Regions from separate parts of the Devosia sp. MC532 genome, predicted to be linked through region 3. Evidence: predicted binding sites of a transcription regulator. Region 3 holds the regulator's gene; each other region holds the start of a gene.
The links. The regulator LexA, encoded in region 3, represses DNA repair genes until DNA is damaged. The targets are predictions, from matches to a motif close to TGTTCNNNNTGTGTTCNG.
Positions count from the first base shown of each region.

Region 1: JHC09_RS12595 (helicase-related protein) is a predicted target of LexA. The motif match lies at 1,491-1,508, and genes of this name have one in related genera.
Region 2: parE (DNA topoisomerase IV subunit B) is a predicted target of LexA. The motif match lies at 1,184-1,201, and genes of this name have one in related genera.
Region 4: uvrA (excinuclease ABC subunit UvrA) is a predicted target of LexA. The motif match lies at 1,593-1,610, and genes of this name have one in related genera.

Region 1 covers NZ_JAEMNZ010000009.1:132,611-135,749, reverse strand. Annotated here, with positions in the region: gene JHC09_RS12595 (helicase-related protein) at 1-1,389, opposite strand, end outside; gene rsgA (ribosome small subunit-dependent GTPase A) at 2,079-3,050, opposite strand; gene JHC09_RS12585 (hypothetical protein) at 3,118-3,139, opposite strand, start outside.
Region 2 covers NZ_JAEMNZ010000001.1:345,006-348,144, forward strand. Annotated here, with positions in the region: gene JHC09_RS01585 (ABC-F family ATP-binding cassette domain-containing protein) at 1-596, opposite strand, end outside; gene parE (DNA topoisomerase IV subunit B) at 1,324-3,139, shown strand, end outside.
Region 3 covers NZ_JAEMNZ010000001.1:188,532-191,670, forward strand. Annotated here, with positions in the region: gene JHC09_RS00870 (ABC transporter ATP-binding protein) at 1-8, opposite strand, end outside; gene JHC09_RS00875 (BMP family protein) at 72-1,070, opposite strand; gene lexA (transcriptional repressor LexA) at 1,403-2,122, shown strand; gene JHC09_RS16825 (hypothetical protein) at 2,193-2,438, opposite strand; gene JHC09_RS00890 (IlvD/Edd family dehydratase) at 2,781-3,139, opposite strand, start outside.
Region 4 covers NZ_JAEMNZ010000011.1:107,948-111,086, forward strand. Annotated here, with positions in the region: gene uvrA (excinuclease ABC subunit UvrA) at 1-1,314, opposite strand, end outside; gene ssb (single-stranded DNA-binding protein) at 1,769-2,311, shown strand; gene JHC09_RS14170 (MBL fold metallo-hydrolase) at 2,509-3,139, shown strand, end outside.

The DNA of each region.
Region 1 (3,139 bases), on a different contig from region 3:
GAGCCGTTCATGTAGAGCGTCACTCAGTCGATCCTCTATGTCTCGCGTCTTTTCGCGCCAATGAATTGGGTCTTCAAGCCAGTTTTTACGATTTGCGACAAAGGTCCAAGTCCGGATTTGCTTAATCCGGTTGCTCAGAGTGTCAATGTCGCCCTCTGCATTGTCGCAAAAGCGCACCTGCTCGGCAATCCAGTCTGCGTTGACAGAACCTTTTCGCCTTAAGTCCGAGTAAATGCGCGTTACGATCTCACCATGCGCAGCAGGTGAGATGCCCTGATAATCAGGTATCTGACAACATTCCCAGAGGAGTTTGACGCTATTCTGGCCTTTTACGAGGCTTGCCGCCTCATTTCTGGCCAGAAATTCTAGCGCCAATTGGTCTGTAGCCACAGGAACTCTGGTTAAAGTTCTGTCGCTAGGCGCTTTTTCTAGTGATGCATGCAGACGCTCTAGAGATGAAAAATCTAGCGCGCTGTTGCGCCATTGCACCACTTTTATCGGCTCGAAGTCGTGTGTTTCGAGCGCAATAACCAATTCTTCGTCGAATCCCTCGGTCCCACCGGTCACGCCAAACGTGCCGTCACGCTTGTGACGACCGGCGCGGCCCGCGATTTGCCCGAGTTCGGACGGCGTCAATGGACGGCTCTGCCGCCCATCAAATTTGCTATCGTCGGCAAAAGCGACGTGCCCAATATCCAAATTGAGCCCCATGCCGATGGCGTCAGTCGCCACGAGGAAATCCACATCCCCGTTTTGATAGAGCTCCACCTGTGCATTGCGCGTGCGGGGCGATAGCGCCCCCATCACCACCGCCGCGCCACCGCGTTCGCGGCGCATCAATTCGGCAATGGCGTAAACCTGCCGCGCCGAAAACGCGACAATGGCCGAACGCGCTGGCAAGCGGCTCATCTTCTTTGAGCCCGAATATGTCAGCTGCGAAAAGCGCGGACGCTCGATAATCTCAACATGCGGCACGAGCTTGTAGATCACCCCGGCCATGGTCAGCGACCCCAGCAGCAAGGTTTCCTGCAAGCCGCGCGTATGCAAAATGCGGTCGGTGAACACATGTCCGCGGTCAAAGTCGATCGCGGTTTGGATTTCGTCGATACACACGCAATCGACGTGAATATCGGTGGGCATGGCTTCAACCGTCGCCACCCAATAGCGCGGCTTTTCCGGCACGATGCGTTCTTCGCCCGTCACCAGCGCCACCGCCTGCACGCCCACACGCTCGACCACGCGCTGATAGACCTCGCGCGCCAGCAAGCGCAGCGGCAGACCAATCATCCCGGTGGGATGGGCCAACATGCGTTCGATGGCGAAGTAGGTCTTGCCAGTGTTTGTTGGGCCAAGGATTGCCTTGACCGGGGCGTTAGGACGGAAACTCATTAGGGCCTATGTAGTCCGTCCTTGCGGCAGTTGCGAGTACCTTCCGCACGCGTCTCGGAAAAGCACACTGTCTTCCCTGTGATCGCTGGCATTTTAACGCTCAGAACAAAATTGGAACGAAGCAGAACCGAATCGACGCCAACGCATAAATCCGCTTTTGTTCACGGCTATATATAGCGGTTTTATCCCCACAACACACAAGCGCCTGTCCACAGTGCCCCTCAATCTCCCCGCAATCCCCAAAACCCGTTCAGCTTGGTGAAAACTTCGTTAATCTTTGGGGTTTGGTAAGACTTCTGACCAAGAGGTAAACTGCACAGTCGCCAAACTATTTTAGCCCTTCACACCGTCAAACGAGGGATTGCAGGCGTCTCAGGTTTGAAATTGATAAAGCAGACCATTGACGTTCCAAAACGGGACGCCTCTCCACAGCCCCCACCAACACCGCTCTTCCTCCCTCCCCCTGGAGGGGAGGGACTGAGGGTGGGGGGCAACAAGCCCAAGTCTCTTCACCTCTCCCTTTGGGGCTTCGGAGCGTGAAGGGATCGGTCCAGTGGACCGATCCTAGCGGAGAAGGCCGTGAGAGCTATGCTCGAATGGCTTGGTCGACGCGCAGCGTCGGGTGAGGGGGCCTTCCACCAAGCCAGCGTCATTGCCCGCTGAGTGGAGCCACCGGCCAAAACCCCCACTTACCCCCGGCTTTCAGCCTGCAGTTTCTTCCAGCGTTCAAGGCGCTCTGGATCAAGCTCGCCAGCGGCGACTGCCGCCCGCACGGCGCATCCGGGCTCATGGTCATGGCTGCAGTTGCGGAATTTACACGAGGGCGCAAGTTCAGTGATCTCGGCAAAAAGCGTATCGAGGCCCTGCGCCACATCCTTGAGGTGCAAGCTCCGGACGCCCGGCGTGTCGATCACCCAACCACCGCCTGCCATGGCATGGAGCGATCGCGAGGTCGTCGTATGACGGCCTTTATCATCGCCCTGCCGGACGGCGCCGGTTAGCTGGGGGTGTCCCCCGTCAGAACCAACAAGGGTATTCACGAGAGTAGACTTGCCCACCCCCGACGAACCGACGAGCGCAACGGTTGCGCCCGGTCCGCACCAGGGGCGCAGCTTGGCCGCGGCGTCTTCTTCGCGCGCATTGAGCGAGATGACAGCTAGGCCGCGCTGTAGCACCGAGGCTTGCTGCTCCAGTGCTGCGACATCCTCTGCCAGATCGGCCTTGGTCAGCACGACGACAGGTTCTGCGCCAGCCTCATTGGCAAAAGCCAGATAGCGTTCGAGGCGCGCGAGGTTAAAGTCCGCATTGCACGAGGCAACGATGAGCATCGTGTCGACATTGGCCGCCACCAGCTGCATCGGCTTACGCCCTTCAGCGCTGCGCTCCAGCACGGTTTTGCGATCGAGCCTGCGCACGAGGAGAGAGGTAATGGGCTCGGCCAACACCCAATCCCCCACCGCAAAATCACCAGTATTGGTGTGCGGCGGCAGCTCAAGCTGGATCTGACCGGCGTCTGACAGTCCCGTCAATCGCCGGCGATGCACGCCATCGATCCGCAATGGCACAAGGTCATGCTCATCGCCCGCGAGCTGATCTTGGAAAAACGCTGACCAGCCCAAGTGGTTCAAGACCTCAGCTCCATCGTTTTCGATCTGGCTCATCATTGCCCCATCCAATGGCAAAACAGCACCAAAACAGCGCACATACTGATTTCGACGCCCTTCACTCTCAAGCGGACGCTTCGTCGGAA
Region 2 (3,139 bases), 160 kb from region 3:
TCGTCCGGACGCAGGAACAGTGTTCTATTGGTTACGCGATCGAGAAAGGCCCGATCGTGGCTAGCGATAACCACCGGCATGGATTTCGCCGCATAAGCGAGCCAATCCTCAAGCGCGACGATGCGAGAGAGATCGAGATGGTTGGTGGGCTCGTCCATCAGCAAGCCATCTGGTTCGCCAACCCAACAGCGCGCCAAAAGCGCCATGCGCTGCCACCCACCACTCAACTGGTTCAGAGCCTTGTCGCGAAACTCTTCTGGGATGGAGAATTCCTCCAGTACCACATCAACACGCCAGCCTTCGCTTTCGAGCTGGCTGCGGTCGAGCCCCGTGCCAACGAAGTCGCGCAAGGAGAGCGTGAGGAATTCCGACGGAATGTCCTGCGGAATATAGCCGAGTTTCAAGCCCCGCGAGCGCGTGATCGCGCCTTCGCTCAATTCAAGCTCCCCCGCCAGGGCCCGCAAAAGCGTAGACTTGCCACGCCCGTTTGGCGCCACAAGGCCAACACGGTCGCCATCAGCGATGGAAAGAGTGAGATTGGAGAATAAGAGATCGCCCGCACGGTGGCCGGCATTTTTGAGACTGAGAGTGCCCATGGATTTCGCTCATTGGATCGGCGCAAGTGTGGCGCCATTTGCCGTCAATTCAGCGCTACAGCATCAGCCGAAGCGCCATAAAGGGCGAACCAAGTGGGAAGGAGCGAAATATCGTCCGGACCGACTGGTCAGCCCTGCCGCCTAAGCAACAGGGCATGAACGGGACCACGCTGGCGATGCGTCGGAAATATTGTCACGTCACCCTCCCGTCTCGACATTGAACGATGCATAAGTTTATGCCGCCCCGAAGGACGGCACAAGATATTCAGCAGAAATAAAAGAGACCTATCGCCAACACCATCGCAAGAACACGCGAGGTGCGGAGATTGGCCAGCCGGTACGCAATACTATTTCCGGCGTGTGGCCAATGTCCTGGCACAGCTGGGCGGGGAACACTTGTTTGATACGCAATACTCAAGTGATCTGCCCTCATACGGCAACTCCATACAAAAACCGTATGTCCACATGAGTATCAGCACGCACTTAAAAAAGTGCTCCCAAGAAACAAACAGAACGTAAATTCATCCACTTATCCTGGGACACTCACTGTCCCGGAATGAGAACAAGCACCCGTCACGCACATCCAGAGTTCTCATATCGTTCACCTTGACGGCAATGAAGCACAGCTCATCTGTGGGAATTGCACGCAGGTCCAGACCGGCAAAAATCCTCGCGATATGGTAGAAAACCCAATTCGCCCGATTCGGGCCGAACTGATGGAAAATGTATGTCGTCAGATCTCTTCGGAGCAGCCGCTCCTCAGCAAGACCAACCACAGATCAAACCGAAAGCCGAAGTCGCGCCTCGCGTCTCCGGTTCGCCGGAGGCCTATGGTGCTGCCGACATCGAGGTTTTGGAAGGCCTTGAGCCTGTCCGTCGCCGTCCGGGCATGTATATCGGCGGCACGGATATCAACGCCTATCACCACCTCTTCGCCGAAGTTATCGACAACTCGATGGACGAAGCGATCGCTGGTCACGCGACCCGCATCGAAGTTCATTTGGGCGCCGATGGCTATTTGACCATCTCGGATAACGGCCGCGGTATTCCGGTCGAAATCCACCCAAAGTTCCCCGGTCGCTCCACGCTAGAGATCGTGCACACGATTTTGCACGCCGGCGGCAAGTTCGACGGCAAGGCCTATGAAACATCCGGCGGCCTTCACGGCGTTGGTGTTTCGGTTGTGAACGCGCTCTCGGACGACCTGATCGTTGAGGTCGCGCGCGAGCAACAGCTTTATCGCATTCAGTTTTCGCGCGGTAAGGTGGTGCAGGACGTGGTCAATGTTGGCCGCGTGCAGAACCGTCGCGGCACCACGACCCGCTTCCATCCCGACCCGGAAATTTTTGGCCCGACCGCAAAGTTCAATGCCGGTCGCCTCTTCCGCATGACCCGCGCCAAGGCATACCTCTTTGGTGGCGTTGAGCTGCGCTGGAGCTGCGACGACGAACTGGCCAGCGACGACGTTCCGGCCAAGGCTGTGTTCCACTATCCGGACGGCCTCAAGGACTTCATGACGGCGCGGATCGAAGGCGAAACGCGCATTACCGACGAAATTTTCGCGGGCAAGACCGGCCGCCCCGGCAGCCACGCCTCGGTTGAATGGGCGATTGCATGGACCCTGGGTGACGGCGGCGTACAGTCTTATTGTAATACCGTCCCGACGCCCGATGGCGGCACGCACGAAGCGGGCCTGCGCATGGTGCTACTGCGGGGCCTCAAGAACTATGCAGAACTGATCAAGCACAAGGGCGCGGCCAATCTGACCGCGGAGGACATACTGACCTCCTGCTCGGCAATGCTTTCGGTGTTCGTGCGCGAACCTGAATTCGTTGGCCAGACCAAGGACAAGCTCGCCTCGCAAGAAGCCACACGCATTGTTGAAACAGCGCTGCGCGATGCGTTCGACCATTGGCTGGCGGCCTCGCCCAACCAGGCAGGCAAGCTGCTCGACTGGGCCGTTGAGCGCGCTGAAGAGCGCTTGCGTCGCCGCAAGGAAAAAGAGATCGATCGCGCCAGCGCCACGCGCAAGCTACGCCTGCCCGGCAAGCTCGCAGACTGCACGCAGAATGCGGCGCAGGGCGCTGAATTGTTCATCGTGGAAGGTGACTCGGCGGGCGGATCTGCCAAGCAGGCGCGTAACCGCATTACGCAGGCCGTTATGCCGCTGCGCGGCAAGATCCTCAACGTTGCTGGCGCAAGCCGAGACAAGCTCGCCGCCAACCAGCTGATTGCCGATCTCATCCAAGCGCTCGGTTGCGGCACCCGCGACCGCTATTCTGAAGATGAGCTGCGGTATGACAAGATCATCGTCATGACCGACGCGGACGTCGACGGCGCGCACATCGCCGCGCTCCTCATCACCTTCTTTTTCCAAGAGATGCCCAAACTCATTGAGAATGGTCACCTCTATCTTGCCCTGCCGCCGCTCTACCGCATCACTCAAGGCAATAAGACGCTCTATGCGCGGGATGACGCCCATAAGAATGAGTTGATGAAGACCGAGTTCACCGGCAAGAGCAAAATCGACATCACCCGATTTA
Region 3 (3,139 bases):
TCGGTCATTGCCGCCCCCAAAAAATAGAATAGGCCGGGCGTGGGGAAACCCACACCCGGCCAGAAAAAGGATTACATGCTGGAGCTTGGTTCAGCGTCGTTGATGTCGACCTTGAAAGTACCAGCAAGGATTTCAGCTTCCTTGGCCTTAGCCGCAGCAACTGCGTCCGCACCAGCAAGCGCTTCATCATAAACTGCGCTCGAACCACCGTGCTCGAGGAAGGCATAAATGCCGTAATCCGAAGCGGTGAAACTGCCAGCCTTAATGTCGGCAATTGCTTTGTTGATCATTGGCTCGCCGTGCCACAGCGCCGACGCCAGAATGGTGCCTGGGTAATCCGCTGCGGTGTCGATCACGTTGCCGATGGCCAGAACGCCGCGTTCCTTGGCAGCGTCAGACACGCCAAAACGCTCTGCGTAAAGAATGTCAGCGCCCGCATCGATCATAGCGAATGCCGATTCCTTGGCCTTCGGAGGATCGTACCAGGAGTTGATGAAGCTCACCGAGAACTTCACCTCTGGGTTGACCGAGAGTGCGCCCTGCATGAAGGCATTCATCAGACGGTTCACTTCTGGAATAGCGTAACCACCGATCATGCCGATCTTATTGGTTTCGGTCTTCATGCCCGCAACCATGCCGGTCAAATAGCTTGGTTCTTGGATGAAGTTGTCGAAGGTGGCGAAGTTTGGCTCAACTGGCTGGAGCGAGGACCCCATCAGGTACATGACTTCTGGGTATTCTTCAGCAACGGCACGCGCTGGCTGTTCAACGCCGAAGGCTTCACCGATCACCAGCTTAGCGCCCTGCTCCGAATATTCGCGCATGACGCGTTCATAGTCAGTGTTCGACACGTTTTCCGAATACACATATTCGATCTCGCCGCGTTCCTGCGCTGCGATCAGCGCGAGGTGGAGGCGCGATGCCCACTGCTGCTCAACCGGAACGGTCCACACAGCTGCAATCTTGGTCACATCCTGCGCCAATACCGACCCGGTCAGCGACAGAGCTGCGACGCCGAGTGCGGCCGCCGAAAGAAAGGCGCGTCGACCGAATTTCGTTAGAGCGGTCATTTTAACCCCCAATGAGTGTGCAAAAAACGAACAAAAATCTCTCCTGCCTATCTAGCGAGCGAAGACGCTTGGTTGGCAAGTTGAAAATTAAGGTTTTTTAAATCTGTTCCGTCTTGCTGACGAGTCGCATTTACTCCTCAACGCCGCACTGTGCCTGTGACGCGTTTACGCATGTTTGGAGCTCAGGCTTGGATCGGCCAAAACCACCCATCTATGCATGCGCATATTACAGTCGTTTGGCAGTGCTGACAGGAACATGGCAACACTTGCAGAACATTTGAGGAACACATATAGTCGTTCCGTCTATGTTCCGATTCTGGGGGCTGGGGCCGATGCTGACGAAAAAACAACACGAATTGCTGATGTTCATCCATGAGCGGATGAAGGAGAGCGGTATTCCTCCGTCATTCGACGAGATGAAGGATGCGCTTGATCTGGCGTCCAAATCCGGCATTCATCGTCTCATCACTGCCCTCGAAGAGCGCGGCTTTATCCGCCGCCTTCCAAATCGCGCCCGTGCGCTCGAAGTGGTGAAGCTCCCGGATTCGATGAACCCGACCTTGGGCGGCCGCAAGGCAAAGTTCGAGCCCAGCGTCATTGAAGGCACTCTCGGCAAGGTCGCCGCGCCCCCAGCGCGTGCTCTTCTATCCGCCGCTGACGATTATGCGCGCCCCATCTCCATTCCGGTTATGGGCCGCATTGCAGCAGGCACGCCCATTGAGGCAATCCAGACCCACTCGCACACCATCGCTGTACCGCCAGAAATGCTCGGCTCAGGCGAACACTACGCATTGGAAGTGCGCGGGGATTCGATGATCGACGCAGGCATTTTTGATGGCGACACGGTCCTCATCAAAAAGCAGGATACGGCTTCAAACGGCGAAATCATCGTGGCCCTTGTCGACGATGAGGAAGCAACCCTGAAGCGTCTGCGCCGCAAGGGCGATACGGTCGCTCTGGAAGCGGCAAACCCGGCCTATGAAACCCGTATCTTCCCGCCCGATCGGGTCCGGGTTCAGGGCCGTCTGGTCGGCCTGATGCGGAAGTACTGAATTGGCGGAGGGGCAAGTTGAAAAACTCTGCCCCTTTGTTTTGCGGGGCGTCGGTCCTGCCCGGCAAATCCTAGCGTTTCGTCATCCACTGGCCGGCCTGCAGATCGTCAAAGGTACGCGCGAGCTGGGTGAAGAGATCTGTGCAGGCGCACAGCGAGAATTCTTGGAAGAGACCGGCTATGTCGGCGACCTTGCGGAAGGGCCGCGATGGTCTAGTGCCAATATTGCCGATGGCCAGCTTTGGCATTTTGTGCCGGTGAGCAGTCGCGATCTGCCAGAGACCTTTTCCTGCACGACCAGTGACGATGGCGGCCATGAGTTTTTATTCTTCTGGCACGGCCTCGATGATCCCCCCCTTTCCCCGGACTGGCATATAATCTTCCAACGCGCGCTTGCTGACATTCGACATCACATGCGCTGAGCCAATACACGCGCAAAGTCGAGCATTGCGCTCACCGCTAAGTCCGATCGCAAGCTCCATTTTCATATATTCCCGCTCTAAAGAACGCGCCCCTTCGCGCCCTAAAAGGCCATGTCCGCGCCAAAGCTGGTGCCCATAAGTGCCGGCCAAAAGCCACAAATAGGCCAGTCGCGGCCACGCTGGCTGAGCGCATAAAAAAGGCCCGCTTTCGCGGGCCCTTTCTCACGCATATCGCGCTTAGTGATTGTCGCGTGGCAGACCTTCGGTCTGGGCAATGCGCTGGTACTTGTCGGCACCACGCAGAATGGCGCCGTCGCCCAATTGGCCGACCAGGCCGCGTTGGATTTCCTGCCAAGGGGTCTGATGCTTGGGGAATTTATATCCGCCCTCTGCATTCAGATCCAAACGGCGGGCCGCGATTTCCTCGTCCGAGATGAGGATATCAGCTTCACCCTTATTAAGGTCGATCCGCACACGATCTCCGGTACGCAGGATCGCGAGATTGCCACCAGCCGCCGCTTCAGGCGACGCGTTGAGGATCGAAGGCGAACCCGACGTGCCCGACTGACGACCGTCACCGATACAAGCAAGGGACG
Region 4 (3,139 bases), on a different contig from region 3:
GTGCAGACCATCAATTTTGACTGCCAAGGATTCTGGCTTGAGGCGATAGCCGCCGCAGGACAGACACGGCTTCGCCGACATGTATTTTTCGATTTCCTCGCGCGTGCCGGCGCTTTCGGTTTCCTTGTAGCGACGCTGCAAATTGCCGATTACGCCCTCAAACGCTTTTGACGTTTTGTATTGGCGCAGGCCATCGTCATAGACGAAGTCGATAGCAGTGCGGCCGGTGCCGAAGAGAACGGCGTGCTGAACCTCAAACGGCAGGTCTTTCCACGGCGTGGTCATTGACGCGCCGTAGTGGGATGCAACGGCCGCGAGGGTTTGCTGGTAATAGGGGGCGCTGGTCTTGGCCCAGGGCAAAATGGCGCCGTCCTTAAGCGAAAGCTCGGTATCGGGGACGATCTGATCGCCATCGATGCCTTGCTCGGTGCCGATGCCGTCACAAACCGGGCAAGCGCCGAAGGGATTGTTGAAGGAGAACAGGCGCGGCTCGATCTCGGCGATGGTGAAGCCGGAAACAGGGCAGGCGAATTTCTCGGAGAAGGTCAGGCGACGCGGATTGCCCTTGTCGTCCTTCTCATCGGCGAACTCGGCAAAGGCAATGCCTTCTGCAAGACCAAGCGCTGTTTCAAAACTTTCGGCGAGGCGGCCGGAGATATCGGGAGAAACGACAAGGCGATCAATCACGACTTCAATGTCATGCTTGAACTTTTTGTCGAGGGCCGGAGCGTCTTCGATCTCGTGGTATTCGCCATCGATTTTGACGCGCTGGAAGCCACGGCGCATCAGCTCAGCGAGTTCCTTCTTGAACTCCCCCTTGCGGCCACGAGCGATCGGCGCGAGCAGATAAAGGCGTGTGCCTTCCGGGAGCTCAAGCAGGCGGTCCACCATCTGGGTGACGGTTTGGCTTTCAATCGGAAGACCGGTCGCAGGTGAATAGGGAATGCCAACGCGGGCGTAGAGCAGGCGCAGATAATCGTAGATTTCGGTGACCGTACCGACCGTCGAGCGCGGATTGCGCGAGGTGGTCTTTTGTTCGATCGAAATCGCTGGAGACAGGCCTTCGATGTGTTCCACATCGGGCTTCTGCATCATCTCGAGGAACTGGCGGGCGTAGGCAGAGAGGGACTCCACATAGCGGCGCTGGCCCTCAGCATAGATGGTATCGAAGGCGAGAGAGGATTTGCCCGAGCCGGAAAGGCCGGTCATCACAATGAGGCTGTCACGCGGGAGCTTGACGTCAATGCCCTTGAGATTGTGTTCGCGCGCCCCGCGGACGATGATTTCGCGGTTTTGGCTCGGCGGGTTCTTCATCTGGTCGTCCATGCTTCAAATGGCGCAGCGGCTGCTGCACCATGGGAGTTATACGGATTTGGCGAAAGCCATCACATAGGCTCGCGTCGGGTTGCGCGCAAGAAATGCTAACGCGATCGTCAACGCAAAGGTTTTCGAGTCCGGTTCAAATGTTTTGTGAACGTAAAGGGAACATTTTATTTGAGCAAGCCCCGAATACTGCGCGACTTCGGAAGTCTGCTTGCATCAAGCCTGCTGACAGACCGTGTCAGCAGGGGCTTGACCGGCGGGCCTTGGTGTGGAACATTTTGAGAACATTAGTCAGTTGTTAAGAACCTGAAATGCGCGCCTGTACCGGGAGGCGGACTGGTTTAAGGTGGCTGACTTAGGTGAGTGTCCCGCACCGGGGATGGCCTCACCTCCTTGGAGCGTCCCGTAACGGTGCAGACCGGGACTGAATTCGGAAGGATTTGCCATGGCTGGCAGTGTGAACAAGGTTATTCTCGTGGGCAATCTGGGCAATGAGCCCGAAGTCCGCAACCTGCCGAATGGCGGTAAAGTTGTGAACCTTTCTATCGCGACTTCTGAACGCTGGAAGGACCGCAACAGCGGTGAACAGCGCGAGAAGACTGAATGGCATCGCGTGGTGATCTTCTCGGAAGGTCTGGCGCGTGTTGCTGAGCAGTATTTGCGCAAGGGTTCGAAGGTTTACATCGAAGGTCAGTTGCAGACCCGCAAGTGGCAGGACCAGTCCGGTCAGGACAAGTATTCTACTGAGATCGTGCTGCAGAACTTCAACTCGTCCATGGTGCTGCTAGACGGCCGTGGCGAGGGTGAAGGCGGCGGTGGCGGCGGCGGTTTCCGTGGTCAGCAGGACGACGGTGGTTTCCGTGGCGTTAGCAACCAGGGCGGTGGCGGCGGCGGTGGCTACGGCAACCAGGGTGGCGCTTCGCGTCGTCCTTCGTCCAATGCGCCAGTGTTTGAGCCAGGCGGCATGGATGACGATATCCCGTTCTGATGTCGCTTTAGCAGGCATAGAATTTTTGAAGGGCTGCTCGCGAGAGCGGCCCTTTTGCTTTTGCGACTGGCCAGAAGATGAGATTTGGGTTGGTGCGAGGGGGGATGCGCGTTAGAGTTTTGCAATATTGATGCAAAGCATAGGTTTGGTAGAGCGCTTTACACTCGGCAAACGTGGGAATTTTCTTGGAGGAAGAAATGGTACAACGACGTTCAGTTTTGTTTGGCATGGCACTGCTGCCTTTGGGTGCGGCCACGAGTGGAGGGTTGGTTATGGCGCAGGAGGCAAGCGCAGACACAATTCCAACCAGCGGGGGCGATCTGCTCATTCACCCAGTAAACCACGCCAGCCTCGTGTTGGAGTGGGGTGGCAAAGCGATCTATGTCGACCCTGTTGGCGGGGCTGAGCTCTATGCGAACTTGCCGCCAGCCGATGCTATCGTGATCACACATGGTCACCAGGACCACTTCCATCTGCAAACGCTCATGGCCATCGCTGGGGATGCCAAGCTGATTACCAATCAGGAAGTGTTTGACCTTTTGCCTCCAGCACTGAAAGCCAATGCAACTGCTCTGGCCAATGGAGCAGAGGGTAGTCTGCTCGATATTCCAGTGCGTGCTATTGCGGCGCACAACATCACGGCAGACAGGATGAATTATCATCCCGTGGGCGTCGGCAATGGCTACGTACTGAGCTTTGGCGATGTGACTGTCTATGTGGCTGGCGATACAGAGCCAACCGACGACATGCTGGCGCTAACGGATATCACCGTGGCCTTCGTGCCAATGAACCTGCCGTATACGATGACGCCTGACCAAGCGCTTGACG